3 regions of the Shewanella sp. ISTPL2 genome follow, and region 1 is predicted to be linked to each of the others. Evidence: predicted binding sites of a transcription regulator. Region 1 holds the regulator's gene; each other region holds the start of a gene.
The links. The regulator sigma-54, encoded in region 1, starts transcription at its own class of promoters, with help from an activator protein. The targets are predictions, from matches to a motif close to GTTGGCACGNNNNTNGNNT.

Region 1 (10,645 bases):
TATCCACTTTTCCTCACTAGCTAGGCATGTTGAAAACTTTTTCGCGTTTCCATTGAGTCGGCGTGAAAGTTTTGATCGTTAATGCATGTAATTCACCGCTGGCAATGTGTGCCGTCAACGGTGCATAAATGGCTTGTTGCTGTTTGACTCGGCTCATACCATCGAAGCATTCACCTACGGCGATCACTTTATAATGGCTACCATCCGAGCTAGCGTGAACTTCTTCAAGCCCTAACGCATCACGTAAAATCTGTTCAATTAAGCTGCATTCCATGAAATCTATTACCCTATTCTCAATGCGCTTCTTCGGTAAAGAAGGCATCTAAATCATATAAATCAATTAGTTTTTTAAGTTGTGGTGAAGCAGAACTCAATACAAGTTGGCTGCGATGTTCACGCACTAACGCCAGCAAAAATGCCATGCCAGCGCTATCACTGTATTCGAGCCCAGACAGAGACAATATCTGGGTTGACTCATTTAGCAGTTGTTGCCGCTGTGGCCAAAGTGTAATGACATCGGCTTGGGTTATGCGCCCTTTAAGATGACAAACTGTCCCCTGTTGCACAAATTCAATCACGACTGTGACTTCCCAGACTTAGCCTTCATGACCACTTTCTCTTTAGTGCGATCTTCGAGCATCTTAATCACGGGATCGATACCCTGTTGGCGAATTAGATTAGAGATTTCCGACTGCTTAGAAGACAGTAAGCTCACACCTTCGGCAACTAAATCAAATGCCTTCCATGAGTCATCCTTTAAACGGCGCGCCTTAAACAATAGTTTAATCGGTGGGCGACCGGCTTCGATGATCTGCACGTTTACATCGACCATTTTCTCTTTGCTGAAATCAATCCCAGGTGAGAATTCCACTTTTTGATTAGTATATTCAGTAAAGGCTTGGGCATAAGTAGAGATTAAATAACCTTCAAAAGCATTGACGAAACGATTGCGTTGCTCTTCGGTTGAATCCTTAAGATATTGGCCTAATACCTTATAAGAAGCGTATTTATAATCGACATAAGGCATGAGTTCTTCACGAACAATCACCTTTAAATGGTCTGAATTTGCGTCGATTAATGCTTTATCTTTATGAAAACGATCGAAGGTTTTATTGGCAACGGCTTTCACCATGGCATACGGATCTGTCGTATCGACAACCACATCAGCGGCAACTGCGCTCGTTGCCCCTAAAACCATCACTAACGGCAATAAAAAACGAGATAAGTTTTTAAACATAGCGGTAACCCCTATTTATCCTTCGAACCCATACTATATAAGAACTGACCAATCAGCTCCTCCAACACTAATGCCGAACGAGTGTCGTCAATCTTATCGCCATCTTTCAGCATACTGACATCATCGTCGACAAAACCCGGTGTTAACCCTAAGAATTGTTCGCCCAACAAACCCGAAGTCAAAATGGCTAAACTACTGGTTTCAGGGAATTTATCGTAACGCTTGTCCATCACTAATGTGACCACAGCCACTAACTTAACTGGGTCTAAATCTATGCTGCTCACTCGGCCAACGACAACACCGCCAACCTTGACTGGCGAACGCACCTTCAAACCACCAATGTTGGTAAAATTGGCTTGTATGGTATAAGTGCTATCGCTGCTTTTCACTTCAATATTGGCGACGTTAAAGACTAAGACCAAAAAAGCGGCCAATCCTGTTAAAAGAAACACACCCACTAATAATTCAATTTTTCGTGTCAACATGTTCAGCTACCACTCTGTTAATCCATCTAACCTGTGTCGAAATCCGCAGTGTTCCGTTAGCGGCCAAACATCAGGGCTGTCAGTAAAAAATCCAATGCCAATACAGCGAGGCTCGACTGAACGACAGTCTGGGTCGTTGCACGGCTGATGCCTTCCGGATTTGGGATCACTTGATAACCGCGATATAACGCAATCCAAGTGACCACTACGGCAAACACACCACTTTTGATCAAGCAGTTAACTATGTCCTGACGCCATTCGACAGACGCCTGCAGAATCGACCAAAACGCACCACTGTCGATCCCTTTCCATTCCACGCCAACAAGGTGCCCGCCATAAATACCTACAGCGGTAAACATCAACGCCAGCAATGGCATACTGATCACTCCAGCCCAAAAGCGCGGTGCAATAATCTGCCTTAATGGGTCAATCGCCATCATTTCTAAACTGGAAAGCTGCTCAGTGCTTTTCATTAAACCAATTTCAGCGGTTAATGCTGAACCCGCCCGTCCCGCAAACAATAACGCGGTAACAACTGGCCCTAACTCACGCAGTAAACTGAGCGCCACCATAGGACCTAAGCTTTCTTCGGTGCCAAAACCAACTAAGATGTTATAGCCTTGCAGTGCGAGCACCATGCCGATAAAGAGTCCTGAGACTAAAATAATCACCATGGATTGCACACCGACCACATAAATCTGGCGCACTAATAATGGAAAACCTTTACGCACGCGTGGCCAGCGAAAAATCGCACCCCACAGCATAAGGCCTGCACGGCCAAAACCGAGCACTAGCTCAATCGCGCTGCGGCCTAAGTCGGCAATACTGTCGATTAACTTCACTTGCCAACTCCTTTTGCCATTAATTCTTGCTGGTAATCATTTGCCGGATAATGGAACGGCACAGGGCCGTCCGGAGCACCTTGAATAAACTGTTTCAGCTGCGGATTATCAGCGTACTTTAATTCTTCAGGGGTACCGTGGGCGATGACTTTTTTGTCAGCCACCACATATACATAATCGGCAATGCCAAGCACTTCATCCACATCGTGGGACACCACAATTGAAGTCAGATTCAGCGCATCGGATAACTCACGAATAAGCTTTACTAACACACCCATCGATATTGGGTCTTGCCCTGCAAAAGGCTCATCGTACATCACCATTTCAGGTTCAAGCGCTATGGCTCTAGCTAATGCGGCGCGGCGTTGCATACCACCGGACAATTCGCTCGGCATCATCTGAGCGGCACCACGTAAACCTACGGCTTCAAGTTTCATCAACACGATAGTGCGAATAATGTCTTCAGGCAGTCCAGAATGTTCACGCAGCGCAAACGCCACGTTATCGAACACATTAATGTCGGTAAACAGCGCGCCACTCTGAAACAGCATGCTCATCCGCTTACGCAGACTAAATAATTCATTACGACTCACGCCATGGATATCGTGACCGTCGAATAAAACTTGTCCATGGTCAGGCGTTAATTGGCCGCCAATCAATTTCAACAGGGTCGTTTTGCCTATGCCGCTCGGCCCCATGATCGCCGTCACCTTGCCCCTTGGAATGGACAGGCTAATATCTTCATATATCACACGCTGACCGCGGCTAAACCCCAAATTACGGATCTCAACCAACGGCGTTTGTTCTTGAGTCATGCTTGATTCCGACATTTGCAAATGAGGTGATCCTAGTCTTCCGAGACTGACCAATCGAAGAGCCGCAAATTGTACGTAATTGCGCTTTAACCTACAACCGAATCGACACTATCGCCCTGCGATACTTTCAATTTGCCTCATTTACAGCGAAAATGCGCCCTAAGTTTTCACTCTGCACAGGTAAAATGTTACTTAATGTTTTCAACCTGGTTGCAGAATTGGCAGTATTGGCTAATTCGTTCGCACTTAGCTCACTCTTCGCCCACTTTTATCGGGGAGAGTCGATACGCAATTGCGCAATAGAGGCATCCCATAGGGTAATACCCGCTGCGATATGGGATAAATCCATTGAAATAAACGACAAAGACGATGATATTGCTCAAGACCTTCTGCCGCTAAACACGTTATTGTGCGTGAATAGCTAACGCAGCTGAACTTGACGAGTCGGATCAATCGCTCTAGCCTGCCGCAATTGTTTTGCTGTTTTCGGTAATAAACCACAGTAAGACATAAGCTAAATTGTCTGAAAACAAACTAATACTTGGCAGAAAGCCTATTACATATCATCTTTATCGCGTACCAAATTGTGCTATTCCAATCCCATCAATGGGGCGACAAAGACAATGCAAAAAGAGAGATAGACATGGTAGACAAATCACAACTGCGCCAATGGGGTTGTAAAGTTATCGACATTGAAAAGTCAGCCCTAGACAATCTTTATCAATATGTTGATTCGGCTGAATTTGCAGAAGCTTGCGAGTTGATCCTCAACTGCACAGGCAAAGTGATTGTCATGGGAATGGGCAAATCGGGCCATATCGGCAATAAGATTTCAGCCACCCTCGCCAGCACAGGAACGCCCGCATTTTTTGTGCATCCGGGTGAAGCCAGCCACGGCGATCTGGGTGTATTGGCCGATAACGATGTGATTTTAGCGATTTCAAATTCCGGTGAGTCGAGCGAAATCCTCACCTTAATGCCGGTCATCCAACGTATGGGCGTGCCCGTTATCGCGGTAACAGGTAAACCCGAATCGAATATGGCGCGATTATCTAAAGTGCATTTATGTATTGAAGTCCCAGAAGAGGCTTGCCCACTTGGACTAGCACCCACCTCAAGTACCACAGCGACCTTAGTGATGGGCGATGCCATCGCCATTGCGCTGCTGCAAGCAAAAGGCTTTACCCGTGATGATTTTGCTATGTCCCATCCTGGCGGAGCTTTAGGACGTAAGTTGCTGTTAAAAGTCTGCGATGTGATGCACTGTGGTGATGACTTACCGCTCGTCAACCACGATATTTGCATCACAGAAGCCCTGTACGAAATCTCCAAGAAAGGCCTAGGCATGACGGCGATTATCGATGATCAGCGCAAGCTGGTTGGTATCTTCACCGATGGTGATTTACGCCGCGTTATCGATGCCGAAGTGAATTTACGCACGACGCCCATTGCCGATGTGATGACCCGTAACTGCGTCACGATCACAGATAATGTGTTGGCCGCCCAAGCACTGCAAGTGATGGACTCAAAAAATATCAACGGATTAATTGTTATCGATAAAGATCGCCATCCTATTGGCGCTCTTAACATGCTCGATATGGTAAAAGCAGGAGTCATTTAATGCCACAGCAAGGATTTTACGGCCCAATCAGTGATGATGTGTGGCAACGGGCGCAAAAGATTAAACTGTTAATCTGTGATGTCGATGGGGTGTTTTCCGACGGCCGTATTTACTTGAGTAATAGCGGCGAAGAGCTCAAAGCCTTCCATACCCGCGACGGCTATGGCGTGCGATCACTCCTCACCAGCGGTTTCAACCTCGCCGTGATCACAGGACGTCAATCCAAAATCGTTGAAAACCGTATGACAGCCCTTGGTGTTACCCATATTTACCAAGGCGTAGACAATAAGTTCGAGCCCTATGAAGCATTGCTCGCACTTTATGGTGTCACCCCAGAAGAAGTGGCTTATATCGGTGATGATATTGTCGATCTCCCCGTGATGAATGTCGTCGGTTTAGCGGTCAGTGTTGCTGACGGCCACCCCTATGTACGCCAACACGCCCATTTTGTGACTACGCTCAATGGTGGCCACGGTGCACTGCGTGAACTCACAGATCTGTTACTCCTAAGTCAAAATAAATTCACTTCGGCCCATGGAATGAGTATATGAGTCGTGTGACACTCGCGATTATCGCTTTTTTTGGAACCGCACTAGCGCTTTACTGGCAGGTCCAGAACAAACACAGCGGTGATTCCGATAACAGAGTAAAAGATCAAAATACCCCAGATTTCATCGTTGAAGATCTGCGCAGTGTTGAGTTCAATGAGCAAGGACTAGTGAATAGCCGTGTGACGGCGAAACACATGGAACATTATGATTCAACGAATCAAACTTTCTTTACTCAACCTGTTTATCTTGTTTATCCAGACCAAGGTAAAGCACAATGGCAGCTCAGGGCAGATCAGGGCAAGCTAAACAAGGAAACTGGCAAGGTTGTATTAGAAAATAATGTTATTATCGATGCCATTAGCCCAGAAGAACCGATTCAGACCTTGTCCACCAGTTATCTGGAACTCGATCTCAACACTATGATAATGACCTCTGACCGTACCATTTACGTCACAGGGAAAGATTTTAATATTCAAGGCCAAGGCCTTTATGCCGACCTCAACGCGCAAGAAGTGCAATTGACCAGTCAGGTAGTAGGAACATATGAAGCAAAATAACGTATTACTTGCCAGCCTAATGCTAATTATGAGCATGAGTGCTTTCGCGAAAGTGGGCGACTTAAAGCAAGAAGTCAAAATTAAAGCTGTGAGCCAAACTGCGGATATCAAAAACAACCAGATTATCTTCTTTGGTCCGGTGGAAGTTACCCAAGGCTCAATAAAAATCCAAGCAAATGAACTGCGTGCATTTTCCGCTGAAGGTGAAAATAGCAAAACTTTAGTCGCCACAGGCAACCCTGCTACGTATAGCCAGATATTAGACGATGGCCGTCCTGCATCGGCTAGCGCGAAAGAAATTCGTTACGATATGGCAAGCCGCACCTTAACTCTGAAAGGTATGGCGTCATTAGATCAAGCAGGTAGCCAAGTTACAGGCAATTTAATCCGCTATAACATGATTCAACAGAAATTGATGGCCGAGAGTACTGGCAGTGGTGACGATCGCGTAATCACTATTATTCAGCCTGAAAACTATCAAGATGATGCTAAATCAGACGCTCCGGCGGATAAACCTGTAAAAAAGCAGGACTCTAAATGACCCAAATCACCTTAAGAGCACAAAATCTGGCGAAAAGTTACAAGAGTCGCCAAGTGGTTAAAGACGTCAGTCTGACGGTAAAAACCGGTCAAGTCGTTGGCCTACTCGGTCCAAACGGTGCAGGTAAAACCACGACCTTTTACATGGTTGTCGGGCTAGTGAAGAGCGATAAGGGACATATCTTTATCGACGATGATGATTTAACCGCAGATCCTATGCATCTGCGTGCCCGCAAAGGCATAGGTTACTTACCGCAAGAAGCCAGTATCTTTCGTAAGCTAACTGTTCATGACAACATCATGGCCGTACTGCAAACTCGTAAAGAACTTAAAAACGAAGAACGAGAAGAAGAACTAGAACATCTGCTCGAAGAGTTTCATATCACCCACATCCGTGACAGCCAAGGCATGTCATTGTCGGGTGGCGAACGTCGTCGCGTCGAAATTGCGCGGGCTTTAGCCGCTAATCCTAAGTTCATTTTGCTCGATGAACCGTTTGCCGGCGTCGATCCTATTTCGGTTATCGACATCAAGAAGATTATCGAACAACTCAAAAGTCGCGGCCTTGGCGTACTGATCACAGACCATAATGTCCGCGAGACATTAGATGTATGTGAACATGCTTATATTGTGAGTCACGGAAACCTGATTGCCGAAGGAACTCCAGCAGAGATCTTAGACAATCAGCAAGTTAGGGCTGTGTACTTAGGTGAACAATTCAGGCTATAGTTAATCGAGCGAAGCCAATGGAGGCAATTTATACCGCCATTGGGCTTCACTCAAGATAATAATAAGCGACCTCATCCAACAATAATAACGTAGGGATCAGCGGTAACATGAAAGCGTCACTCCAGCTCAAACTGGGTCAACAGTTAACCATGACGCCACAACTACAACAGGCTATACGTCTGTTGCAACTGTCGTCATTAGAACTGCAGCAAGAGATCCAGCAAGCATTAGATTCTAATCCCCTTCTCGAGCTGGAAGAGGATCAATTCGACGCCACTAAAACCCCTGTAAACCAAACGCTATCCGATACGGATTTCAGTGAATCTAGCACTCTGCCACCAGAAAAAGACAGCTCCACCATAGATACGGCAGAGTCGCTAACCAAAGAATCCATGCCCGATGAGCTCCCCATGGACACCACATGGGATGAAGTGTTTACCGCCTCCCCAAACTCAGGCCCCGGCGGCAGTCGTGAAGACGATATGCCCTTCCAAGGCGAGACCAGTGAAGGTTTGTACGAACACTTAGAATGGCAAAAAAACCTCACGCCGTTTTCTGAAACCGATTTAGCCATTGCCACCGCCATTATTGATGCCATCGACGATCAGGGCTATCTCACCCAAAGCACTGAAGAAATTCTCGAAGCCATGGGCAATCCTGAAGTTGAGCTTGACGAAGTCGAAGCCGTACTCAAGCGTATTCAGCATTTTGATCCCATAGGCGTTGCCGCCCGCGATTTAAGTGAATGCCTGCTGATCCAACTGTCGCATTTCGCCGCTGATACTCCCAACCTAGAAAACGCCCGTATGCTGATCAAAGATCATTTAGATCTGATCGCCGCCCGAGACTTTAGGTTATTGATGCGTAAGACTAAATTAAAAGAAGATGAATTAAGGGATGGTATAGCACTCATCCAAACCCTCAATCCTCGCCCAGGTTTGTTGATCACGCCCAATAATGACGAATACGTTATCCCAGATGTGTCTGTGTCGAAGAAAAATGGCCGCTGGGTGGTTGAGCTAAATCCTGACTGCATGCCCAAAATCAATGTAAATCAACATTATGCTTCAATGGCGCGCAGCACTAAAAACCAAGCCGATAGCCAATTTATTCGCGGCCATCTGCAAGAGGCTAAATGGTTTATTAAGAGCTTAGAAAGCCGTAACGATACTTTGCTTAAAGTTGCTAATTGCATAGTGCAATATCAGCAAGGTTTCTTTGAGTATGGTGAAGAAGCCATGAAGCCTATGGTGCTTAACGATATTGCCGAAGCGGTAGAAATGCATGAGTCCACCATCTCACGGGTCACAACTCAAAAATACATGCATACCCCTAAGGGACTTTTTGAACTAAAATACTTCTTCTCTAGCCACGTCGGTACTGACGATGGTGGTGAGTGCTCATCCACAGCAATCAGAGCCTTTATAAAGAAACTGGTGGCAGCGGAAAACCAGAAAAAACCATTAAGCGATAGTAAGATGGCACAACTTCTGGCAGAACAAGGGATCAACGTAGCCCGCAGAACCATTGCGAAGTACCGAGAGGCTATGCTTATTCCACCTTCTAATCAGCGTAAAAGTTTATAACCTACAGTGGATATCGGAGGACGTTTCTATGCAAATAAACCTAAGTGGACACCATGTCGAAATTACCGAATCGTTACGTGCATATGTAGAAGAAAAGTTTTCAAAACTTGAACGCCATTTCGAACAGATCAATAATGTGCACGTTGTGCTCAATGTTGAGAAAATGCAACAGATTGCCGAAGCGAGAATAAACCTCATAGGTGGTGAAGTTTTTGCTACTTCAGAGCATGCTGACATGTATGCTGCTATAGACGCCCTGATTGACAAGCTTGACCGTCAGGTTATTAAACACAAAGAGAAGTTAACAAAACACTAATAATGGAACTTTGTACCATACTGCGGCCGGAGTGCACTACCTGCGCCACTCCGGGCAGCAAGAAAAAGGTACTGGAACTCATCAGCGACTTAGTCGCTGCCCAGTACCCGACCCTCTCATCTCAAGAGATATTCGAAAGCCTAGTGGCGCGCGAAAAGATGGGGAGCACAGGTATAGGTAACGGCATCGCCATTCCACATGGTCGACTAGCCGATATAGATCAGCCCATTGCCATACTCATTAAGTGTGAAGAGCCGATAGCATTTGATGCTATCGATAAGCAACCTGTTGATATTTTATTTGCACTACTGGTGCCTGCAGACCAATGTCAGCAGCACTTAAGTACCTTGTCTTGCATGGCCGAAAAGCTGAGCGACAAGCAAATATTAAAGCAATTACGCAAGACGCATGATGAAACGGAACTCTATCAGGTAATCACTGGATGAAACTGGTCATAGTGTCGGGCCGCTCAGGCTCAGGCAAATCTGTCGCCCTTAGGGTACTCGAAGATCTCGGCTATTATTGTGTCGATAACCTTCCTTTGCCATTGATTGGCAGTTTGCTTGAGCAACTCAAAGGCAGTAACGATCTCGTCGCCATCAGTGTCGACGTGCGTAACATGCCTGAGCAGGATAAGGTCTTAGTAAAACAACTCGCTAGCCTACCTCCAGATACTGAGTTAACGAGCTTCTTCCTTAACTCCAGCGATAAAATTCTGCTTAAGCGTTACAGCGAAACCCGCCGTTTGCATCCTTTGTCGAAGAGCCGAGTCTCTTTGCAAGAAGCGATAAAGCTGGAGGGAAAACTGCTCGAGCCTATGTCAAAACTGGTCGATCACTACATAGATACGTCGAATTTGAATATCTATGATTTAAGCGACCAAGTCAGACAAATTCTCCTTGGTAGTGTCGATAAAGAACTCGTGATCAACTTCGAGTCCTTTGGCTTTAAGCACGGAATGCCCACCGAAGCCGACTTTATGTTCGATGTGCGCTTCCTGCCCAATCCCCACTGGGAGTTGGCGCTGCGGCCATTGACTGGCTTAGATGAACCCGTAGCTGAGTTCTTAAATCGTCAACCACTGGTTAATAAGTTCATCTGGCAAATCGAAAACTTACTGGAGACTTGGCTGCCGCACCTCGAGCGTAACAATCGCAGTTATTTAACTGTGGCCATTGGCTGCACAGGTGGACAGCACAGATCCGTTTACGTCGCAGAGCAATTGGCCAAACGCTTTAGTAACGGTAAACATAAAGTTTATGCCCGTCATCGAGAGCTCAATAATGCCAAAGCTTGAACGTCAGATAACCATCTGTAATAAGCTCGGTTTACATGCCCGTGCCGCCACTAAGTTGGTGGTACTGGC
Region 2 (10,645 bases), 270 kb from region 1:
AAGCAAGCCTTGCATTTGGGATTATGCGGATTTAGTCGAGTACGCCGAAGGTGATATTGCTAACGTCTTTGGCCCAGATTACGCCATTATCGACAGCTATCCGCGCCGTGTACGCCTGCCAACCACGGACTATTTACTGGTATCTCGGGTAACGAAATTAAACGCCCAGATGAACCAATATCAGCCTTGCACTATGACCACGGAATACGACATTCCTGTGGACGCGCCGTATTTGGTCGATGGCCAAATCCCTTGGGCCGTGGCGGTCGAATCGGGTCAATGCGACTTGATGCTGATCAGCTACTTAGGTATCGATTTTGAAAATAAAGGCGAGCGCGTTTATCGCCTGCTCGATTGCACCCTGACCTTCCTTGGCGACTTACCGCGCGGTGGCGACACCCTGCGCTACGACATTTCCATCAACAACTTTGCCCGCAATGGCGATACCTTGTTGTTCTTCTTCTCCTACGAATGTTTTGTGGGCGATAAGCTGATCCTGAAAATGGATGGCGGCTGCGCCGGCTTCTTCACCGACAAAGAACTGGCCGACGGCAAAGGTGTTATTCACACCGAAGCTGAAATCAAAGCGCGCAACCTCGCCTTGAATAATCCGAATAAACAGCGCTTTAATCCGCTGCTTGATTGCGCGCAAAGCCAATTTGATTACAGCCAAATCCATAAACTGCTCGGCGCCGATATCGGTGGCTGTTTTGGCGGCGCCCATGCGGCGCATCAAGCCCAATATGGTTTGCAGCCCTCTTTATGTTTTGCATCCGAAAAATTCCTGATGATTGAACAAGTCAGCAATCTTGAGGTGCATGGCGGCGCGTGGGGCTTAGGCTCAGTTCAAGGCCATAAGCAGCTCGAAGCTGATCATTGGTATTTCCCGTGTCATTTCAAGGGCGACCAAGTGATGGCGGGATCGTTAATGGCCGAAGGCTGTGGTCAATTACTGCAATTCTTTATGCTGCATATTGGGATGCACCTCGGTGTAAAAGACGGGCGTTTCCAACCGCTAGAAAACGCGTCACAAAAAGTGCGCTGTCGCGGTCAAGTTTTGCCGCAATCTGGCCTGCTCACCTATCGCATGGAAATCACCGAAATCGGTATGAGCCCGCGCCCGTATGCTAAGGCGAATATCGATATTTTGCTCAATGGCAAAGTGGTCGTGGATTTCCAAAACCTTGGAGTGATGATCAAAGAAGAAGCCGAATGCACCCGCTACCTCGCGGATAATGATGCCAGCACAGCTGACAATACTGCCAAAAATGCTGCTTCGGCTGCGCCGTTGATGGCCCAGCTGCCAGATTTAACTGCGCCAACCAACAAAGGCGTAGTGCCGCTAAAGCATGTACCTGCGCCGATTGCGCCTGCGGATTCAAAGTATGCTAACCGCGTGCCCGATACCCTACCGTTCACGCCGTACCACATGTTCGAATTTGCCACTGGCGACATCGAAAACTGCTTCGGCCCCGATTTCAGTATCTATCGCGGCCTAATTCCACCGCGCACGCCTTGCGGTGATTTGCAGCTCACAACTCGCGTCATTGCGATTGACGGCAAACGCGGCGAGCTGAAAAAGCCCTCTTCGTGTATCGCTGAATACGAAGTGCCAGCAAACGCTTGGTATTATGATAAAAACAGCCATCACGCCGTTATGCCCTATTCTGTGCTGATGGAAATATCACTGCAGCCAAACGGCTTTATCTCGGGCTATATGGGCACTACCTTGGGCTTCCCCGGCCAAGAGCTGTTTTTCCGTAACTTAGACGGCAACGGTAAGCTACTGCGCCATGTGGATTTACGTGGCAAAACCATAGTGAACGACTCACGTTTGTTATCGACTGTGATTGCTGGCAGCAACATCATTCAGAATTTCAGTTTTGAATTAAGCTGCGATGGCGAGCCTTTCTACCAAGGTAAAGCGGTATTTGGTTACTTCAAGGGCGATGCGCTGAAAAACCAGTTAGGCATAGACAACGGCAAGACCACTCAGCCTTGGCATGTGCAAAATGGCATAGCAGCCGATAGCCAAATCAATCTGTTAGATAAACAACATCGCAGCTTTAACGCACCAAAAGGTCAACCACATTACCGTTTAGCGGGCGGTCAACTTAACTTTATCGACAAGGCTGAAATCGTGAAAGCCGGCGGTAAGGCGGGCCTTGGCTATTTATACGCCGAGCGCACGATTGACCCGAGTGATTGGTTCTTCCAATTCCATTTCCATCAAGATCCTGTGATGCCAGGCTCCTTAGGGGTTGAAGCCATTATCGAGCTGATGCAAACCTATGCGATTGACCAAGACCTTGGCGCGGGCTTTAACAATCCTAAATTTGGGCAGATTTTATCGGATATCAAATGGAAATATCGCGGCCAAATTAACCCATTAAACAAGCAGATGTCACTGGATGTGCACATTACCAGCGTGACAGACGACAATGGCAAACGCATCATTATGGGCGATGCCAACTTGAGTAAAGATGGCCTGCGAATTTATGAAGTCAAAGATATCGCCATCTGTATTGAAGAAGCCTAGCGAGTTTACGCTGTTAGAAAGACGCTAATCTCGAATAACGAATAACGAATAGTTGCGCCGCCTTGGCTATCCACATCACCAAGGCGGCACAAATAACATGAGAACACCTATGACTAGCCATACTCTAGATCAATTCAATAGCAATAACGAAAAACTCAGCCCTTGGCCGTGGCAAGTCAACGATGCCGCGCTGAGCTTTGATATCGACGCATTAGGCAAAAAACTCAAAGATTTAAGCCAAGCCTGTTACTTAGTGAATCACAGTGAAAAAGGCTTAGGCATAGCGCAAACAGCCGAAGTCACCACAAGCGACAGCCAAGCGCCACTAGGCTCACACCCCGTCAGCGCCTTTGCGCCCGCCCTTGGCACCCAAAGTTTAGGCGACAGTAATTTTCGCCGCGTACACGGGGTTAAATACGCTTACTACGCTGGCGCTATGGCTAACGGTATTGCCTCAGAAGAACTGGTTATCGCGCTGGGCCAAGCGGGCATTTTGTGTTCGTTTGGCGCGGCGGGGTTAATCCCATCGCGCGTTGAAGCGGCCATTACTCGCATTCAAGCGGCGCTACCCAATGGTCCTTACGCCTTTAATTTAATTCACAGCCCAAGCGAGCCCGCATTAGAGCGCGGCAGTGTTGAGTTGTTCTTAAAACATAAAGTGCGCACGGTCGAAGCCTCGGCATTTTTAGGGTTAACGCCGCAAATCGTCTATTACCGCGCGGCGGGTTTGAGCCGCGACGAACATGGCGAGATAGTCATTGGCAACAAAGTCATAGCCAAAATCAGCCGCACCGAAGTCGCGACTAAGTTTATGGAGCCGGCGCCGGCCAAAATCCTCCAGCAATTAGTGAGTGACGGCCTTATCAGCCAAGACCAAATGGCGATGGCATTACTGGTGCCCATGGCAGACGACATCACAGCCGAAGCCGACTCCGGCGGCCATACCGACAATCGTCCACTCGTCACGCTATTGCCGACGATTTTGGCGCTTAAAGATGAAATCCAAGCTAAGTATCAATATAAAACGCCCATCCGCGTGGGTGCTGGCGGCGGCGTCGGCACACCCGATGCAGCATTAGCCACCTTCAACATGGGTGCGGCATTCATCGTCACAGGTTCTATCAACCAAGCTTGCGTCGAAGCGGGCGCCAGCGAACACACCCGTAAGTTACTCGCCACCACAGAAATGGCCGATGTGACTATGGCGCCTGCCGCCGATATGTTCGAAATGGGCGTGAAATTACAAGTGGTTAAGCGCGGTACTTTGTTCCCGATGCGCGCCAATAAGCTTTATGAGATCTACACCCGTTACGATTCGATTGATGCCATCCCTGCGGACGAGCGTAAAAAGCTCGAAGAGCAAGTGTTCCGCTCATCACTCGATGATATTTGGGCGGGCACTGTCGCCCACTTTAACGAGCGCGATCCTAAACAAATCGAGCGTGCACTGGATAACCCCAAACGTAAGATGGCGCTGATTTTCCGCTGGTATTTGGGTCTGTCTAGCCGCTGGTCAAACACAGGTGAAATCGGCCGCGAAATGGATTACCAAATCTGGGCTGGCCCAGCACTGGGTGCATTTAACGCTTGGGCAAAAGGCAGTTATTTAGATGACTATAAGGCCCGTAATGCGGTGGATTTAGCCAAACATTTAATGGTGGGCGCAGCATATCAATCCCGCATTAACCTGCTGTTATCCCAAGGCGCGACCATTCCAGTTAGCCTGCAACGCTGGAAACCATTAAATCGTTTTTAAACGTATTTAGCTCCTATCATCTTGTATTATAAGATCATAATATCTTCAAGCCGACACAAACTCACAGTGTCGGCTTTTATTTATCTTTACTTATGAACGACATCAGCTCACAGTCTTTGATTCAACGTATTAGGCTGAAACTCTTACCGAAGCTTAGGTAAAAATTGCCTACCCCTCTTTTAATTCACTCACACCATTTTAAATAAAATGATTTAAATTATATTTAAAATCAATTAACTACTTAAAATTTTTAAAGTTGGCATTAAGATCGCAATCAAGTAAGAGCCATTAGCCGTTACCTTACAAGTGACACAAACGGTCATGCGAAGGATTAATACAAGGGCAGGAGGTTATTATGCTAGGTTGGACATTAGTATTTCTAGTTGTTGCCGTGATTGCCGGGTTGTTAGGATTTGCTGGGATTGCTGGCGCAGCGGCGGGAATAGCGAAAATCATTTTCTTCATATTTATTGTGTTATTAGTGATTTCTCTGCTGATCAATGCCCTTAAGGGCAAATCACCGCGACTATAATTTTTTTTAGAAAAGGAGATAGATATGAAACCATTTACCCTGATGACAAGTGCAGCATTCGCATTATTACTCGCCCTAGGTTTAACGGCCTGTAGTGATAACAAAGCCGAAGACGCGGGCGAAAAAATCGATGAAGTAATGACTGATACAGGTAATGCCATCGAAGATGCCTGTGAAGAAGTCAAAGAAGGTGTTAAAGCTAAAGATACTAAGTGCTAAACAAACCTCACTTTAGGGTGGCAATAGACTCGTCTACTGCCACCCTTTTGGTTTAGACTCGCTCATTTCTGCATCTCTCATCTCGACATCTATCCATTCAAGTGCAACGATTTTAACCAAGAACAATGGCATTGGAGGACTTGCATGCTAACGAAGATCCACATCAAATATTTGTACACTGCAGGTGCAGTATTGTTAGCCTATTTTGCAGTAACAGACACTTCTCCCCTGCTCACTTTCATTTGTGCATGGACAAGTCTGTCACTGTTTTTAGTCGGTTCAGCCTATTGGTTTAATCTCGCCAGTATTTTTAGAAAACGCCAAGATGGCACTATTCCTTGGTATATTCGTTGGGGTTTTATTCCCTTTTTATTAGGCAGTCGACTCTATAACCACTGGGCCAGAAAATACGATTCAGTACCACCCATGCAGAGGATTGATGAACATCTGTATCTCGGCTGTAGACTCTTTTCCGCAGATCTGGAAACGATTAAAGCCAATAAGATCACTGCCATTCTGGATGTCACCGCTGAATTTGATGGCTTAGATTGGTCGCAATTTGAAGATCATATCGAGTATTTAAATATTCCCATCCTCGACCATAGCGTACCGACCAGTGCCCAACTCAATCAAGCCGTTAACTGGCTGCACCGCCAAGTGCGCGCCAATAAACAGGTACTCATCCACTGTGCAATGGGTCGTGGCCGCTCAGTGCTGGTACTCGCCGCTTATTTGGTTTGTAAAGATAAACAACAGCACTTCGCCGAAGTACTGCAACAGATAAAGCAAATCCGCAAAACCGCTGGCTTAAACAAATGGCAATTACGCGCGCTCGATCGCATGCTTAGTCAAGGGAAAATTAACATCCACAAAGTGGCGTGGATTATCGCCAACCCAGTTTCTGGTGGCGGGAAATGGCAAGAATACAGCGAGCAAATCCAAGATGAACTCAAAGCCTATTTTGACCTGACTTTAAAACTCACAACAGCAGACGAAACCGCAAATGTCTTCGCCGAGCAAGCCCGTAATGCAGGCGCTGATATCATTATCGCCTGTGGTGGCGATGGTACTGTGACTGAAGTGGCCTCTCAAATCGTTGATACGGATATAGTCTTAGGCATCATTCCTCTTGGCACAACTAATGCCCTCAGCCATGCCCTCTTTGGTTTAGGCAGTAAGCTTATTCCTATCTCTCAGGCGCTGGATAATATTATTCAAGGGCATTGCCAAGCCATTGATACCGCGCGTTGTAATGAGGAGTTAGTGTTGTTGCTTGTAGGCATAGGGTTTGAGCAACAAATGATTGAATCCGCAAACCGTGAGCGTAAAAATGCTCTCGGCCAGTTTGCCTACCTCGATGGCTTATGGCGCGCAGTGAATGCCGATATCACTTTAACCATCCAACTCAGCTTAGATGATGCAAAACCCACAACATTAACGACCCATAGCCTAATCGTTGCCAATGCCGCACCGTTTACCAGCGTGTTGGCGCAGGGCGATGGCGAACCAAACATGACCGACGGTTTGCTCGACATTACTTGGTTGGATGCTGGCGATGAACCCAAAGAGCAGTTGCTTAGCCTCGCTGAATTAGCGATTGCGGGATGGGTAAAAGAAGGCAATAAGAATGTGCGAGATCAACAAGCGAGTGCAAGTAAAGTCCATCATGCCCATGCTAAAAAGGTCACTATCAGCAGCCAGCCTAAGTGTAAATATGTGATTGATGGTGAAGTATTTGAGCCAGCGGATCTCACTATTGAAGTCCAGCCAGCATCTCTTAAAGTGTTTGTTCCTTATCAGGAAACCACAGAGCAAGATGAGTGATCGTTGTGGAGGACATCCAGCCTAACTTTTTAGGCAGGATGACTGAGAATTTATAGAACGAACAAAAAATATAAAATATTCAACAAAATAAATATAACCAGCAGAACCAGTACCCGCATGAAATTAAATTCACTACCTTTGGGAAGTGATTTTTGAGTGGTGTTACTAAAATCCTGAAATTTACAGTCTATTGCCTGCGCACATTGCTGTAGAACTTGTTGTAATTCCTTTCTATCAGTACTGTCACCCAATATCAATTGAGCACCGTTGGGCTGATGCAATTCTAAATAAGCCAGATAATGTTGGACAGTATCTTCCGCTTGGCGATTGCGGCTGATCTGATGCCAGCGGGTGATTTGCAGCTGATAAAGTTGCACTGCTTTGATGTCCGAAAAAGCATAGGAACGCCACCGCCACAATCCCATATACCTCCCATTGAATAAACCTTTACCGAGCCACAATTGCTGTTGCTCGGCATCTAACCAACACTGTTGCTGAACAAACGCAGTCGGTAACACGGGTAACAATAGAAACAGTGTTACCCAGCCGAGAACGAGCTGTAGTATCGGATCGGGTTGTAAATAGGTTGCTCTGGCGCAGAGTAAACCAAGCAGTAATAACCCAGCAGCAAACAGCCATAATAGAGGTCGGTACTGAGTACTCAGAGTTTGAATATAAAATGCATTTTTAGAAGGTTGATTGAGTTTCACTGAACTTGTTCCTTGTTCCTTGTTCCTTGTTCCAAAATTATCTCACCATTCAATATTGACCTGTGCCAGTCACAATAAGAGGCATTGATAGTTTGCACAATCAACACCTAACTCATTTCTAGACGCTTTCGAGTTAAACCAAAGACTCACATCAACGTAAATAAACAGTTGCGATATAACTCATACTGCAAATATAAGCTGCAACTTTGCAGTTGCAGCTAAGGTGTTATTGACCCGCAGCAGTATCCTCACCGGTCCAGAGTCGCATAATACGATAAGGCGGTTTGGCTGTTTCGGCTTTTCCATTAAAGGCTTTTGCTTTATGCAATTGGTTCACTGAAATATATAACCAGCCTGTTTCACCAAATTGCACACTATCAGGAAAATCCAGTAGTGGAGAACTGACCGCTGTTGTTAGTGTGCCTTTGTTATCTAGCATGGAAATGGCATTGTGGTTCAAATTGGTAAAGTAATGATTACCTTGTTTGGACGTTGCAGCGCCATCTGATACAGGCTTGGCTCCGACTAATTTTACCGTGGCGATAATTTTATCATTATTGCCTGTTTGTAAAGCTGCAGTCGATAACTGATACCAGTGAGTACCATTCATTGCACCATAATAGAGTGTACTTCCATCGGCAGATAAACTGATTGGATTGACCGCTACACTAGCGACTTTGCCATTAAACAATGTTGTTTTGTTATCTATGTTCATTACTGCATCCGCTTCGGCCTGCAGCGAGCTATGACCTGAAAAACGTATTGTATGGCCATCGTCGATACGCACCGCTAAGAGGCCAGGGTTGGCGATATCGGCTAAATAAATCCAGCCTTTTTGAGAGTCGACAACCAGATCCTGCATAAAGCTGCCTTTAGGCGCGAGAGCTTGTGGTAGGACGATTTGTTTATATAGACTGCCGTCCTTAATGTTGAATCCCCAAATCCTTGTCTGGCCTAATTCTAACCCCATATCTGCGGTCCAGAGGTGTCCAGCCTTGTCCTGAGCAATACCTAATAAGGTATCAAATTGAGCAGTATTGGCTGTCGATGTTTTTTGCAAATCCATTGAAGGCCAAGCTTTATAAGCGTTGGTCTCACGATTAACTTCAATCAATTGCAAACCTGATGGTGTATCAAATGGATGTACTGTGGCAAAAATCCGACCTTGTGCAGTGACGCTGACATTGCCAGGTCGTATTGGCAATTCAGCGACTGTTTCAAGACTTCCTACTGCTGGGGTGGCGTTCACAAAACTACTGGCTGTCAAAGAAAGCCATAATGCTGTTGTTAATAAATGTTTCATATTCTATCTCCGCTTTTTCTGTTTAAGGGCTGTAGAATAGGAGTTATTATTTACAAAAAAAAGAGTATAAAGTTTAGCTCTGTTTCAATATTAATTTGATAATTAATGTTTATTCAGCAGTCGTTTCACCGGTCTCGACTTGCTGCTCGTACTTGCTGAGCTTGTTGTAGAGGGTTTTAACGCTGATCCCCAGTTGTTCGGCGGTATCCGTTTTATTACCTTGAGTGGTTTCTAGTGCTTGATAAATAGCGATTCTCTCTAAATCATCTAAGCGCATGCCTTGGGGGATAACAACTTGCTCACCACCACATAAACCCACTTCATTCGTCTGAGGTAGCTGTAAATGGCTGGGTAAAATATCCTGATCGGCCAGAATATAGGCTCGCTCAATTGCATGTTTTAATTCGCGCACATTACCAGACCAAGGGTACTTAGCAATCATCTGAATACAGTCTTCAGCTAAGCTCTTATTCTGCTTTTCGGCCACGTTACGATAGGCAAGAAAATGCTGCGCAAGCCCAATAATATCTTCGCCACGTTCCCGTAAGGGCGGAACGCGAATGGGAAACTGAGCCAAACGAAAGTACAAATCTTCTCGAAATAGCCCTGCCTCTATCGCCACTATGGGATCACGGTTAGTCGCTGCCACAATACGTACGTTTGCACGTTGCACTTTGTCACCACCCACAGGACGATACTCGCTATTTTCCAACACTCTGAGTAACTTCACTTGATGATCAATCGGCATTTCGGTGACTTCATCGAGAAACAAGGTCCCGCCTTCAGCCTGTTCAAATACGCCTTTGTGATCGCGATTCGCCCCCGTAAATGCGCCTTTGACATGACCAAACAGCTCACTGTCGACCAATTCAGGGCTTAATGCACCACAGTTAATTGCAATAAAAGGCTCGTTTACCCTAGGGCTGGCAAGATGTATGGTATTAGCAACCAGTTCTTTCCCGACCCCACTTTCCCCAATAATCAGCACATTACTGCCTGTCGCAGAGACGCGACGAATTGTGCGATATAGCTTGTGCATAGGAGCTGATGAACCAACAAGCAAACCGTACTGGTCTAGCTCGCTAGCAAAAGGATGCAGTCGATTAGGCGATGATGCTAAATACTGTGCAAAATCAGCAAAAATTTCGCTGATTAGCGGCATATCGTAAGGTTTGCGAAAGTGGTAACCCGCAAAATGAGACATTAACTGATCAAGATTGGGGTTTGGCTGACCGTCGGAGAGAAAAATAAACTCAATATTTGACATGGCCGCATTATCTAGCAGCACAAGGTAATCTTCACGACTAAGACTGGATAACTCAATAATGGCAACATCGACGTGATTTGCCCCTAGCTGCTCTATCCAAGGCAAGTCATCGACACTGCGTAGCTTATTAAAGTCTGCAGCGCCAGCAAGTTCGATGATTGCTTGCTCGGCGCCAACATCCTGCAAGTGATAAAAAAGTGTCAGTCGAGCCATGCGTATCTACTCCCTGTATGAAAAACTACTGTATGTCAGCCATGAAATTTTAACAACAGCAACGGTAATAGTTGCCGATGTTCTAAGATGATATCTCGATGAACTGAGAATATCAGTCTAAAAATCAGCCTGTTAAAATATCATTAAAAACGAGAACAGAATATGCATGGTAGCTGAACGAAACAAAATCAGTTTACCCAAGCAGTTAAACAATCTATGTCGAACACTGGCATTAGGAGGCCCATAATGAAGTCTAATGTTGTGCAACATCAGACTGATATC
Region 3 (10,645 bases), 460 kb from region 1:
AATCCCAGTACCGCCACAAAGCCTTCAGGCAAATACAAGGCACACAAGACAGGCGGAATAAAGGTCAGTAACCAAGTTTGAATACGGCCGGCAAACGTTTCTTTGGCGCGAGTTAATTCGGCGATAAAGTCATATAAACTTAAGGTCACACCGAGGAATGAGGTCACTAAAGCTAAGTCAGCGAATAATGAAATACATTTGCTGATCCAAGGCGTATGAGCAATATCCTGCAATGCCGTGACGAGTGAAGGTAGTGAACCTTCAAAACTATTCACCTCATATCCGCCGACTGTGCCTAAAGTCACCAATAACCACAGAACATAACAAGCAAGTGGGATCGTCGAGCCGATTAACAACACCTTACGCAGTGATACCGCATCGCCATCAAGATAACGCACTAAGGTGGCGATACAGACGTGGAAACCAAACGAAGTAAACACCACGGGAATTGCCGCCATCCAATTGCTGGTCATCGACTCGGCAATCGCACCCGTTGCCATGCTAGCAATACTGACTTCGGGCAATAAAAATAATACCACCACCACGAGCAATAGAATCATTAACGAAAATAGGAAACGTGAAACTTTATCGACCCAAGCAACACCTAGCGCCGCAAAGCCACCAAGCACCAGTGTGAATAACAACACTGCGACTTGATTATCGAGCACGATATCGAACATGTTCTTCGCTTTAAGCACTAATAACGAAGAGCCGCCGGTGAGATAAGCCGCGGTCAAGGCAAATAATAAACTCAGGAAAGAAGCACCTTGAATTATTTGACCTTTTTTACCCAGTAACTTACCCGTAATAGCATGCACGTTATCCCCCACGCCAGTGCGTAAGTTAATTTCGAGCATAAGTAATGAGGTATAGGCGGACACGCCCCAAATAACGACGAGTAACACTAAGGCAGGGATAATACCTAAAGCCGCTGTGGCTAAAGGTAACGCTAACATACCTGCGCCAATGGCTGTCCCGGCAACGATGGCGATCGAGCCTAACATTTTTGAATTCACACAATAGTCCTGTTCAATAATTAATTATTATTTTATTTGAGTAAGATTTGAACCGATAAAGCCTTGCGTCTTAAATCGAAATAAGCGACACATCACTTAAAGCATCCAATCAGATCTCGACCTAGCAGATCAATTGGCCCCAATAGCTTTTGAATGTTTCAACCCAGTAGCCATTGAGGCTAACTAAATCGATTATTGAAAAATGGCATGACTTTCAATTGTGATAGCCCAAATTAATGTACCGATATAAGCATCGATTAAATAGATAGTTTGGGACATTAACAGAGCCAAACCCAGTGGGCAAGCCAGTTGTGAACAAAGAAGGGTAGCAAACGGTACGGTAACAACTTAATAGCGCTGTGATAAACGAAAATAAACAAGCCAACAAAATCGCTACCTTTGTTGAGAATACCTGTAATCTTGTATTAGGCTCGAATCAAAATAAAGCCAGTCTTTTTCCATCCGATGCAGACAAAAAGGGCTTAAACACACGGATATGTTTAAGCCCAATGACACCTTTTTGAAGCTAGGTTAGCTCAAAAAGTTAATTTACAGCTCAGTCCACGCCATAGCCCAAGAAGCGCCAACACCTGGCTCAAATCCTGTGGCAGAAGCCGACCACTGCACGCAATAGCCGCTATAAGGAAATGGCTTACATTGATACACTTTGCCATTTTTAGGCTGTAACACTGTAGTACCTGCAACGTAACCTTTCACGCCTGCTGGGAATACAAAATCAGCTTCTGGTGCAGGAGCTTGATCCTTTAAGAAGAGATCAAAGTTCTGCTGAATAACATCACCTTGTTTAGGCTCAGCTTTTACCTGCAAATGATAATGCCCAGCTTTAGGCTCAACGACGTCTAACACTAAGCTCGCGCTGGTATTGTTAACAGTTTGGCTCACAAAACCTGACGCGGTGCCATCATGGCTAAACAAATACGCTGACACTAGCATCTCAGCGTTACTGGTTACATCAAAGCTGACCTTCGCCGCACCATCGATAATTTGATAATCGTCGGCAAGTGAAGTGACTTCTAAGCTGTTGCCCGGAGCAGGAGCTAAATCAAATCCTACTTCGACACGCTCAATACCTGAGTTTTTCGCTGTAAAAATGTCGTTTTTGCCATACACAGGCTCAATCACACCCGATGCATTTTTTTGTCCCGCTTTTAACTGGGACTGCTGGGCATTAATCGCGCTCGCTAATAGGAAAGGCCAATTTTGTTTATCACCTTGAGTCGCATCACTAATGGTAATGACTGTTTGCTTAGCCGTTTGCTCACCATTGGCGTCAAACACCCGGGTCATCACTTTATCGCCTGCTTTTAGATCGAGTGACGGATTGATATCCCCCACATCTTGCCATTCACTCGGCACAACAGGACCAGAGCCCAAGTTCACATCGATAGCATTGTAGAAACTATTCGTCGTATCTCCCACTTCCCACACGGCCAAGATCACTTGATAACCACTGCGACCTTCTGGCACGTAGCAGTCATGGGTCACTAACTTAGGCGGCTGTTCCATACCACCATCAACTACGCAAAAGGGTGCTAAGTCAAAGCTCGCTCGACTCAAAGCTTGGTTTGGGTTCCAATCTTGGCGAGTTAAATAGTAACGCCAATTACGGGTGACATGGTTTGCTGTGAACTGCCAACTGAACTTATTCCAGCCCGCTTTAATATCCGTCTTTGCCCAACGGCTCGGACTTTGTTCATCCAAAGGTGAAAAAGCACCATTGCCAGCACTCGCCAATTTGCCATCAGCAGGACCTGATTCAGGAAAACCCGATGGCCCCTCAACACTTTGCGGCTCCCATTGCACCGCACCACAATTGGCATTTTTACCTGTTTTACAGGCATATGAACGCGATTCAGGTGCCACAACATAACCGTGCGCCTGCGCAGAGATACTCACAAACGCATTCGTCGCCATTACTGCCGCGGCCAATAAACTCAATTTAGAAATAGGGGAAAAAACAGTAGGATTTGCCACTTTAATGCACTCCATTGATTGCCTATCATCCTAAACATAATGATAGGCTTAGATATAAAAGTGGTATTTGGGCAAACAACAGCATTAAACAGCAGTCGTTTATCTTTCACAGAAATCGAATTCTGCGGCAACTCCGCTATCTTAGTTCACTAAAAAATCCATTTACAACCTTAGACCGGAAGCTTTGCGTCCTAACTTTTCAATTAGTTTGCCAAATACAGTCGTTATCATTGAGTCACTACGAGTTAACAGTATGTAACCAAGTAGAAATGACTTGGCTAAATTAGCAACAAAAGACAACGTTGTCAAAAAATAATTCATTTATATTCATTAAGTTACAGAATGTGAATCGGTATTTTTCTGACACCTGTCAAACATTTATCAGCACCTACTGTTATAAACTCGTGCTTGAAACTAAATCTTACCTAGGTATAATGCCCACCTCGCTTCGGGGGAGTAGCTAACTGGATTTCGAGCCATCGTCATCTAGGGTGAACATCAACATACTTGGCAACATGCCATGGTGTTCACAGCAAATAATAGATTTGCCCAGCAAGACCTGAGCACAATTACCGCACCTAGGGGTGGACGGTTTATTGTGCTTATGTCATAACCACCCCTAAAGGATCACACTTGGAAGCCCTACTTGCCTCAACCTTTACGGTTGCTATCGCCGAAATTGGTGATAAAACTCAATTGCTTGCACTAATCCTCGCCGCAAGATTTAAAAATAAAACCGCCATTATTTTAGGTATTTTGCTGTCGACATTATTTAACCATTTTGCCGCAGCTTGGATTGGTCAATGGGCCATTAACTGGGTAAGCCCTGATCTTGCACGTTATTTAGTGGCTGCGTCATTCTTTGCGATCGCTCTTTGGGTGTTAATCCCCGATAAAGTCGATGCAGAAGAGAGCCGTTTCTATAAAATGGGCCCCTTTCTCGCCACCTTTATTCTGTTTTTTATCGCCGAAATGGGGGATAAAACGCAAATCGCAACTGTGGTATTAGCCGCAAAATACGATTCATTAACTATGGTGGTTGCTGGCACAACCTTAGGCATGCTGCTTGCTAACGTACCCGTAGTGATCGCAGGCCACTTCAGCGCTGAAAAATTGCCTATGTTGTGGATACATCGTGGCTGCGCCGTATTGTTCGCACTCTTAGGCGTAGCAACACTGTTCTTCTAAGAATCGAGGCAGGGGTTTTGCTGCAGAATAAAATTTCTTCACGCAATATTTTATTCTTTTAAACCTAACCGTTTTGCAAGTCGGTGCAAATTACCTGTATCGATTTGCAATATTCTTGCACACGCAGCCCAATTTTGTTGATTCGCGGCTAAAACTTGACGAATAAGTTGACGCTGATATCTCTCCGTCGCAGCCTTAAGCCCCAGCATAACACTGGAATTATCTTGCGATTGTCCCTCACGACAGGCCGACTCAGACCTAAATGCTAATTCACTGGCTAGCGTTGCGGCATCTGATGGCCTATCTTCGTCGACTGTTCTGTGTGCTTGATTCATCAAAGAATCGAGCTGAAAATGTTTATCACTTAAGCTGATATAAGCCGTTTTTAGCTCGGCTTTCGCCAACACCGCAGCCCTGTGTATCGCATGCTCTAGCTCACGCACATTACCCGGCCATGTATATTGCTCTAATAACTGCTGCGCTGCGGGTGTGATATTGATATGGGTGAGTCCTAACTTCGCTTTACAACGTTCAAGAAAAAAACCTGTCAGCATAACAATATCTTGCCCACGCTCTCTTAATGGTGCTACGTGGATAGGAAATACGCTCAACCTATGGTAAAGATCGAAACGAAAGCGCCCTTCCGTTGCCTCTTGGTGCAAAATTCGATTAGTGGCAGCAATAATCCGAGTATTCACTTTTAGGCTCTTATCACTGCCCACTCGCTGTAATTCACCGTATTGTAAAACCCTCAATAACTTAGCTTGCAGCCCCAAGGGAAGCTCCCCGATTTCATCTAAAAACAAGGTCCCCTTGTCAGCGAGTTCAAACTTGCCTTGCCTATGACTGATTGCCCCCGTAAATGCCCCTTTTACATGCCCAAATAACTCGCTTTCGGCGACGGACTCAGGCAATGCAGCGCAGTTTAAATAGATAAGTGATTTATCGGCTCTGGTCGATTGATTATGTATCGCCGCGGCCACTAACTCCTTACCCACGCCAGTTTCGCCAGTAATTAATACCGATAAATCAGTGCCTGCCACGGCACTTATCTGCTGCTTTAGCGATTGGATCTGTGTGGATTGCCCTATGATCTCCTGCTGACTAGCAGGACGATTGAGCACCTCAGTGCCATTGGAAACTTCAACAACTTGGGATTCTAGCTGTTGCATCAATAACGCAGTATTAAGACTGGCTGCGGCCAGTGCGCTGATCACACGCAACTCGCTATCACTAAAACCATCAAACTGATGAGGGTTGAAACCATCAATGGTGAGCGCCCCTATTAAGCGATCGTTCGCGATTAGTGGTAAACCAATGCAAGCATGTACATGTAAGTTCGCACTATGATGTGGAATTAAACCATCATACGGATCGGGAAGTTCACTGTCGGCCGGGAAACGAACCACATCGCCAGCACGGGCGATAGCCTCTAATCTCGGATGTTCACTAATTTGAAAGCGACGCCCTAACACTTCGGCAAAGAGCCCATCTATCGCCAAGGGGACAAATTGCTGCTCCCGAAATGCCAATAATGCCGCAGCATCACAATTGACACGCCGCCTGACCACTGCCAACAAACGCTCAAATCTGTCTTGCGTCGACACGCCGACAGTTAAATCTAAGGCTAACTGAGTTAAATCAGCATGGGCACTCATAGCACATCCACAGTCAAATAAAGTCATATTGACAACAGTGTAATGTCAATTTGACCAATATCAAACTGTCATTATGACACTACTAAGTGATTTCAAAATATTAAAATACGTTAATACTAATAAAAATCAATACATTAGAATGTTGGCATAGTGAGTGCAATTAGAGATTTAACTAAATAAGCAAGATTTACGTAGCGCATTCATTATTAATTATCACAGGTGTATTTATGACTATTCATGTAAAAAACAATATCCACTGGGTGGGTCAACGCGATTGGGAAGTGCAAGATTTTCATGGTACTGAGTACAAGATAACTAAAGGCACAAGCTACAATAGCTACCTTATCCGTGAAGAAAAAACCGTGTTAATTGATACAGTTGATCATCGGTTTAGCCAGCAATTCTTACAAAATCTTGAAGCTGAAATTAATTTAACCGACATAGACTATATTGTGATGAACCATGCAGAGGAAGACCACTCAGGCGCCCTGACTGCATTAATGGCCAAAATTCCTAACACTCCAATTTACTGCAGTGAAAATGCGGTCGACTCCATTGTAGGACATCACCACCACCCAGAATGGAATTTCATTACCGTAAAGACAGGGGATAGTTTAGCGATAGGCAATGGTAAGCAACTGATATTTATCGAAGCACCTATGTTGCATTGGCCAGATAGCATGATGACATACCTCACCGAAGATGCGGTTTTATTCAGTAACGATGCCTTTGGCCAACACTATTGCGACGAACATTTATTCAATGATGAGGTTGATCAAAATGAATTAATGGAACAATGCCTACGGTACTACTCAAACATTTTAACGCCCTTTAGCAGCCTAGTAACGGCTAAAATTCACGAAGTATTAAGCTTTAATTTACCTGTAGATATGATCGCAACTTCACACGGCATTGTGTGGCGTGATAATCCAGCCCAAATTATTCACCAATATTTAGCTTGGGCCGACGCTTATCAAGAAGACCGCATCACGATTTTCTACGACTCCATGTCCAATAATACTCGCATGATGGCCGACGGTATCGCTCAAGGTATCCATGATGTTGACCCCAATGTAGCGGTAAAAGTGTATAACGTCGCACGTCATGATAAAAACGAAATCCTTGCACAGGCATTTAGGTCAAAAGGTATTTTAGTCGGCTCATCCACCATGAATAATGTGATGATGCCTAAAATTGCCGCCATGCTTGAAGAAATCACGGGCCTGCGTTTTCGCAATAAAAAGGCGGCAGCTTTTGGTAGTTATGGCTGGAATGGCGGCGCAGTCGATAGAATTCACACTCGTTTGATGGATGCTGGTTTTGAAACCTCAGTGGGATTAAAAGTCAAATGGCGTCCCGATCGAGATGCGATGCAAGAATGCCGTCAGCACGGCCAGCGAATCGCGCGAGAATGGGCATTGCGGCCCCTTGATAGCGCTAATAGTCGCTCTATCATTAATCAAGTCATGTCAAAACCTAGCCAAGCCACCACGGCCAGTCAAACAGCTGAAAATACTGCTACTAATAACGTCCCTGTGACAGCACCGATTGCAACAAAAGCGTGCGAATTAAATGATACACAATCAATGATTTGCACCGTTTGCCAATGGATTTACGACCCTGAAAAAGGAGAACCTAATCAAGATGTCATTGCTGGCACACCTTGGACTCAAGTGGCCGAAGACTTCCTCTGTCCCGAATGTGGCCTAGGTAAAAGCGTTTTCGCTGTCATAAAAAATGAGGTGACTAATGTCTAAACCTATCGTCATTATCGGCAGTGGATTCGCGGCATATCAGCTAGTCAAAACACTGCGACGTTTAAACCGCGAACAACCGATTACAGTTATCACAGCCGACTCTGGTGACGAATACCATAAACCAGATTTAAGCCATGTGTTTAGCCTTAAAAAAATGGCGTCAGACCTCATAAAATTGACCGCGACTGAATTTGCACATGAGCAACAAATTGATGTAATAAATCACTGTGAAGTCATAAAAATAGATAAAGTTCGTCAGGTAGTCTGTTGCCATCAAGGACGCGAAATTGCGTACAAAAAATTAGTGCTTGCCACGGGTGCGCGACCCTTTATTCCGCCTATAGAGGGGGATGGCGTCGATATCATCCACACAGTTAACAGCTTAATGGAGTATCAGGCCTGCGAAGCAGACATCCATGGCGCGAGGAGAGTACTGGTTATCGGTGCTGGTTTGGTCGGAGTTGAACTGGCAATGGACTTAGCAACTGCAGGTAAGCAAGTGTTTTTGGTCGATCCACAAGCGAGCTTAATGCCGAATATGCTACCCGAAATGTTAAACCACAAACTGACCGCTGTACTAAAGCAGCATAACGTCACAGTGCAATTGCAAACCCGAGTCAGCCAACTGCAACACCAAGATGGCAGTATCTCTGTGTGCCTAGATAATGACCAGCGGTTTATTTGTGATGCGGTTATCTGTGCAGCGGGACTTCTCCCTAACAGTCAACTTGCCCAGCATGCGGGGCTAGAGGTCAATAAAGGTATCGTCGTTAACGAATGCTTACAAACCAACGATGCCCATATTTATGCGCTAGGTGATTGCGCCCAAATCAACGACCAAAATAGGGCCTATTTGCAACCTGCGTTACTGAGCGCCAATGCACTGGCGAACACATTACTGAACCAACCGACAGCAGTGAATTTTCCCGCCATGCTCATTAAAGTGAAAACGCCACTGTTACCTATGCAACTCAGCGGTATAACAGTGAATGGCGTCCATCGCTGGCAAGTCGATATTGATGCTCAAGGAAGCTGTATTAAAGCATTCGACGTGGATGAAACATTTATAGGATTTATCGTAACCGAGGATAAAATGCAGCAAGCATTTGGATTGTTAAAGCAGCTAAATAGCCCTAACGCGGCACTCATCGCGGCCTAAGAGCACATTAACGAGAATGTTAATATTATTGTCGCTGATAATAAAAACTGAGTAGAGGCTTTCTACTCAGTTTTATCGTTTCTACTATTATTCAAACATTCGCAACAGCAATAGTTTAAAGACCTAATGCCAGTTTAATACGTTGTCCGTAATCCGCATCGGCTTGAGTAAAATGCGCCACCATACGTTGCTGCACATCTAAACTCGCTTGACTTAATGAACCCGAAATTGTTGCCACTAGGCGCGCTTTCTCAGCTTCAGAGAAGATGCGATACAAATTACCCGCTTGGGTATAATCGTCTTGGTTATAACGACTGTAACGCGCCGCTTCACCTTCTAAACGCAATGGTGGTTCGCTAAAGTTTACTGGCTCAACCAAGGCATCAGCAGTGCTGTTCGGGCCATAGTTTGCCGAAGCGTCGCCACCAGTTTGACTGCCATGATAAGGACATTGTGTACCCGCCATCGCACCTGCACGTTGATGGTGATTTGCCTTAGCGGCATGCGGGCAATTCACTGGCAATTGGTTGTAGTTAGCACCAATGCGGTAACGCTGCGCATCGGCGTAGGCAAATAAACGTGCTTGTAACATCTTGTCTGGTGAAGCCCCGACGCCTGGGACCAAATTACTAGGTGCTAATGCCACTTGCTCAACTTCAGCAAAGTAGTTTTGTGGCAGACGATTCAGCTCTAATACACCAATCTCAAGTAATGGATAGTCGCTATGCGGCCAAACCTTAGTTAAATCAAATGGATTGATATGGTAAGTATTGGCATCCGCCTCAGGCATAATCTGCACATTAACCGTCCAACGCGGGAAGTTACCATCAGTAATAGCAACCACCATATCGCGCTGCGATGAATCGGGATCAATCCCTTTTAATTTATCAGCCTGTTCATTGGTTAAGTTGACCACACCTTGCTGCGATTTAAAGTGGAACTTCACCCAGAAACGCTCGCCCTTGGCATTCCACAGCGAGAAAGTGTGTGAACCATAACCGTGCATTTGACGGTAGTTCGCCGGAATACCACGATCCGACATCAAAATGGTCACTTGATGCATGGCTTCTGGGTTCAATGACCAAAAGTCCCACATAGCCTGCGGATCTTTTAAGTTTGTCTTGGGGTTACGCTTTTGCGTATGAATAAAGTCTGGAAACTTAATCCCATCTCGTAAGAAAAAGGTCGGCGTATTATTACCCACGATATCGTGATTACCACGGGCAGTATAAAAACGTAAACCAAAGCCACGTGGATCGCGCTCTGCGTCGGCAGAACCCATTTCTCCACCTACGGTCGAGAAACGAATAAAGGTTTCGGTTTGCTTACCAACACCATTGAAATGGTCAGCAATGGTGTAATCGCTTAAATCTTTAGTCAGCGTAAATGTGCCATAAACCCCAGTACCTTTAGCATGCACGATACGCTCAGGAATACGCTCACGGTTGAAATGGGCTAACTTTTCAATTAAATGCCAATCTTGTAATAGCAGAGGACCACGTTCACCCGCCGACAGTGAGTTTTGATCGTCGGCCACTGGGGCGCCGTTTTGGCTCGTTAAGTACTGGCTTGTTTGATGTTGTTGACTCATGCCCTGCTCCTTAGTCTTGATTGCTGGTTAACCAGGTTTCAATTAAATCGTAAATGGTGGCCATGGTTTATCTCCTTGGCTGGCGACGTGTTGTCGATAGAGCAAGAATAGAGAATTACCGTTTGAGAATAAAGCGATTAAACTAGATTTATATAATCTAAAAAAAAGATTAAAAATGAGTTTAGCAAGACTGTTAATGAATTACACGGACTCACAGCCAATGGTCCGCTCACATCACTTAAGATGCTGTTGAAAAACCAAATAGCTGCTCAGGACAATGG

Region 2: HUB64_RS12385 (DUF1328 family protein) is a predicted target of sigma-54. The motif match lies at 4,551-4,569, and genes of this name have one in related genera.
Region 3: norV (anaerobic nitric oxide reductase flavorubredoxin) is a predicted target of sigma-54. The motif match lies at 5,999-6,017, and genes of this name have one in related genera.

What each region holds. Positions count from the first base shown of each region.
Region 1 covers NZ_JAAPAV010000001.1:3,081,594-3,092,238, reverse strand. The annotation lists gene murA (UDP-N-acetylglucosamine 1-carboxyvinyltransferase) at 1-7, opposite strand, end outside; gene HUB64_RS13480 (BolA family protein) at 17-274, opposite strand; gene HUB64_RS13475 (lipid asymmetry maintenance protein MlaB) at 294-578, opposite strand; gene HUB64_RS13470 (phospholipid-binding protein MlaC) at 575-1,237, opposite strand; gene mlaD (outer membrane lipid asymmetry maintenance protein MlaD) at 1,249-1,722, opposite strand; gene mlaE (lipid asymmetry maintenance ABC transporter permease subunit MlaE) at 1,779-2,564, opposite strand; gene mlaF (phospholipid ABC transporter ATP-binding protein MlaF) at 2,561-3,379, opposite strand; gene HUB64_RS13450 (KpsF/GutQ family sugar-phosphate isomerase) at 4,023-5,000, shown strand; gene kdsC (3-deoxy-manno-octulosonate-8-phosphatase KdsC) at 5,000-5,551, shown strand; gene lptC (LPS export ABC transporter periplasmic protein LptC) at 5,548-6,108, shown strand; gene lptA (lipopolysaccharide transport periplasmic protein LptA) at 6,095-6,649, shown strand; gene lptB (LPS export ABC transporter ATP-binding protein) at 6,646-7,377, shown strand; gene HUB64_RS13425 (RNA polymerase factor sigma-54) at 7,485-8,963, shown strand; gene hpf (ribosome hibernation promoting factor) at 8,992-9,279, shown strand; gene ptsN (PTS IIA-like nitrogen regulatory protein PtsN) at 9,282-9,725, shown strand; gene rapZ (RNase adapter RapZ) at 9,722-10,576, shown strand; gene HUB64_RS13405 (HPr family phosphocarrier protein) at 10,563-10,645, shown strand, end outside.
Region 2 covers NZ_JAAPAV010000001.1:2,814,042-2,824,686, reverse strand. The annotation lists gene HUB64_RS12395 (beta-ketoacyl synthase N-terminal-like domain-containing protein) at 1-2,539, shown strand, start outside; gene pfaD (eicosapentaenoate synthase subunit PfaD) at 2,649-4,295, shown strand; gene HUB64_RS12385 (DUF1328 family protein) at 4,651-4,827, shown strand; gene HUB64_RS12380 (hypothetical protein) at 4,852-5,046, shown strand; gene HUB64_RS12375 (diacylglycerol kinase family protein) at 5,191-6,870, shown strand; gene HUB64_RS12370 (hypothetical protein) at 6,921-7,580, opposite strand; gene HUB64_RS12365 (L-dopachrome tautomerase-related protein) at 7,807-8,883, opposite strand; gene HUB64_RS12360 (sigma-54-dependent Fis family transcriptional regulator) at 8,993-10,363, opposite strand; gene HUB64_RS12355 (hypothetical protein) at 10,610-10,645, shown strand, end outside.
Region 3 covers NZ_JAAPAV010000001.1:3,544,554-3,555,198, reverse strand. The annotation lists gene HUB64_RS15515 (aromatic amino acid transport family protein) at 1-1,004, opposite strand, end outside; gene gbpA (N-acetylglucosamine-binding protein GbpA) at 1,566-3,011, opposite strand; cyclic di-GMP riboswitch class I at 3,135-3,234, opposite strand; gene HUB64_RS15505 (TMEM165/GDT1 family protein) at 3,645-4,199, shown strand; gene norR (nitric oxide reductase transcriptional regulator NorR) at 4,250-5,857, opposite strand; gene norV (anaerobic nitric oxide reductase flavorubredoxin) at 6,085-7,614, shown strand; gene norW (NADH:flavorubredoxin reductase NorW) at 7,607-8,773, shown strand; gene katB (catalase KatB) at 8,889-10,364, opposite strand.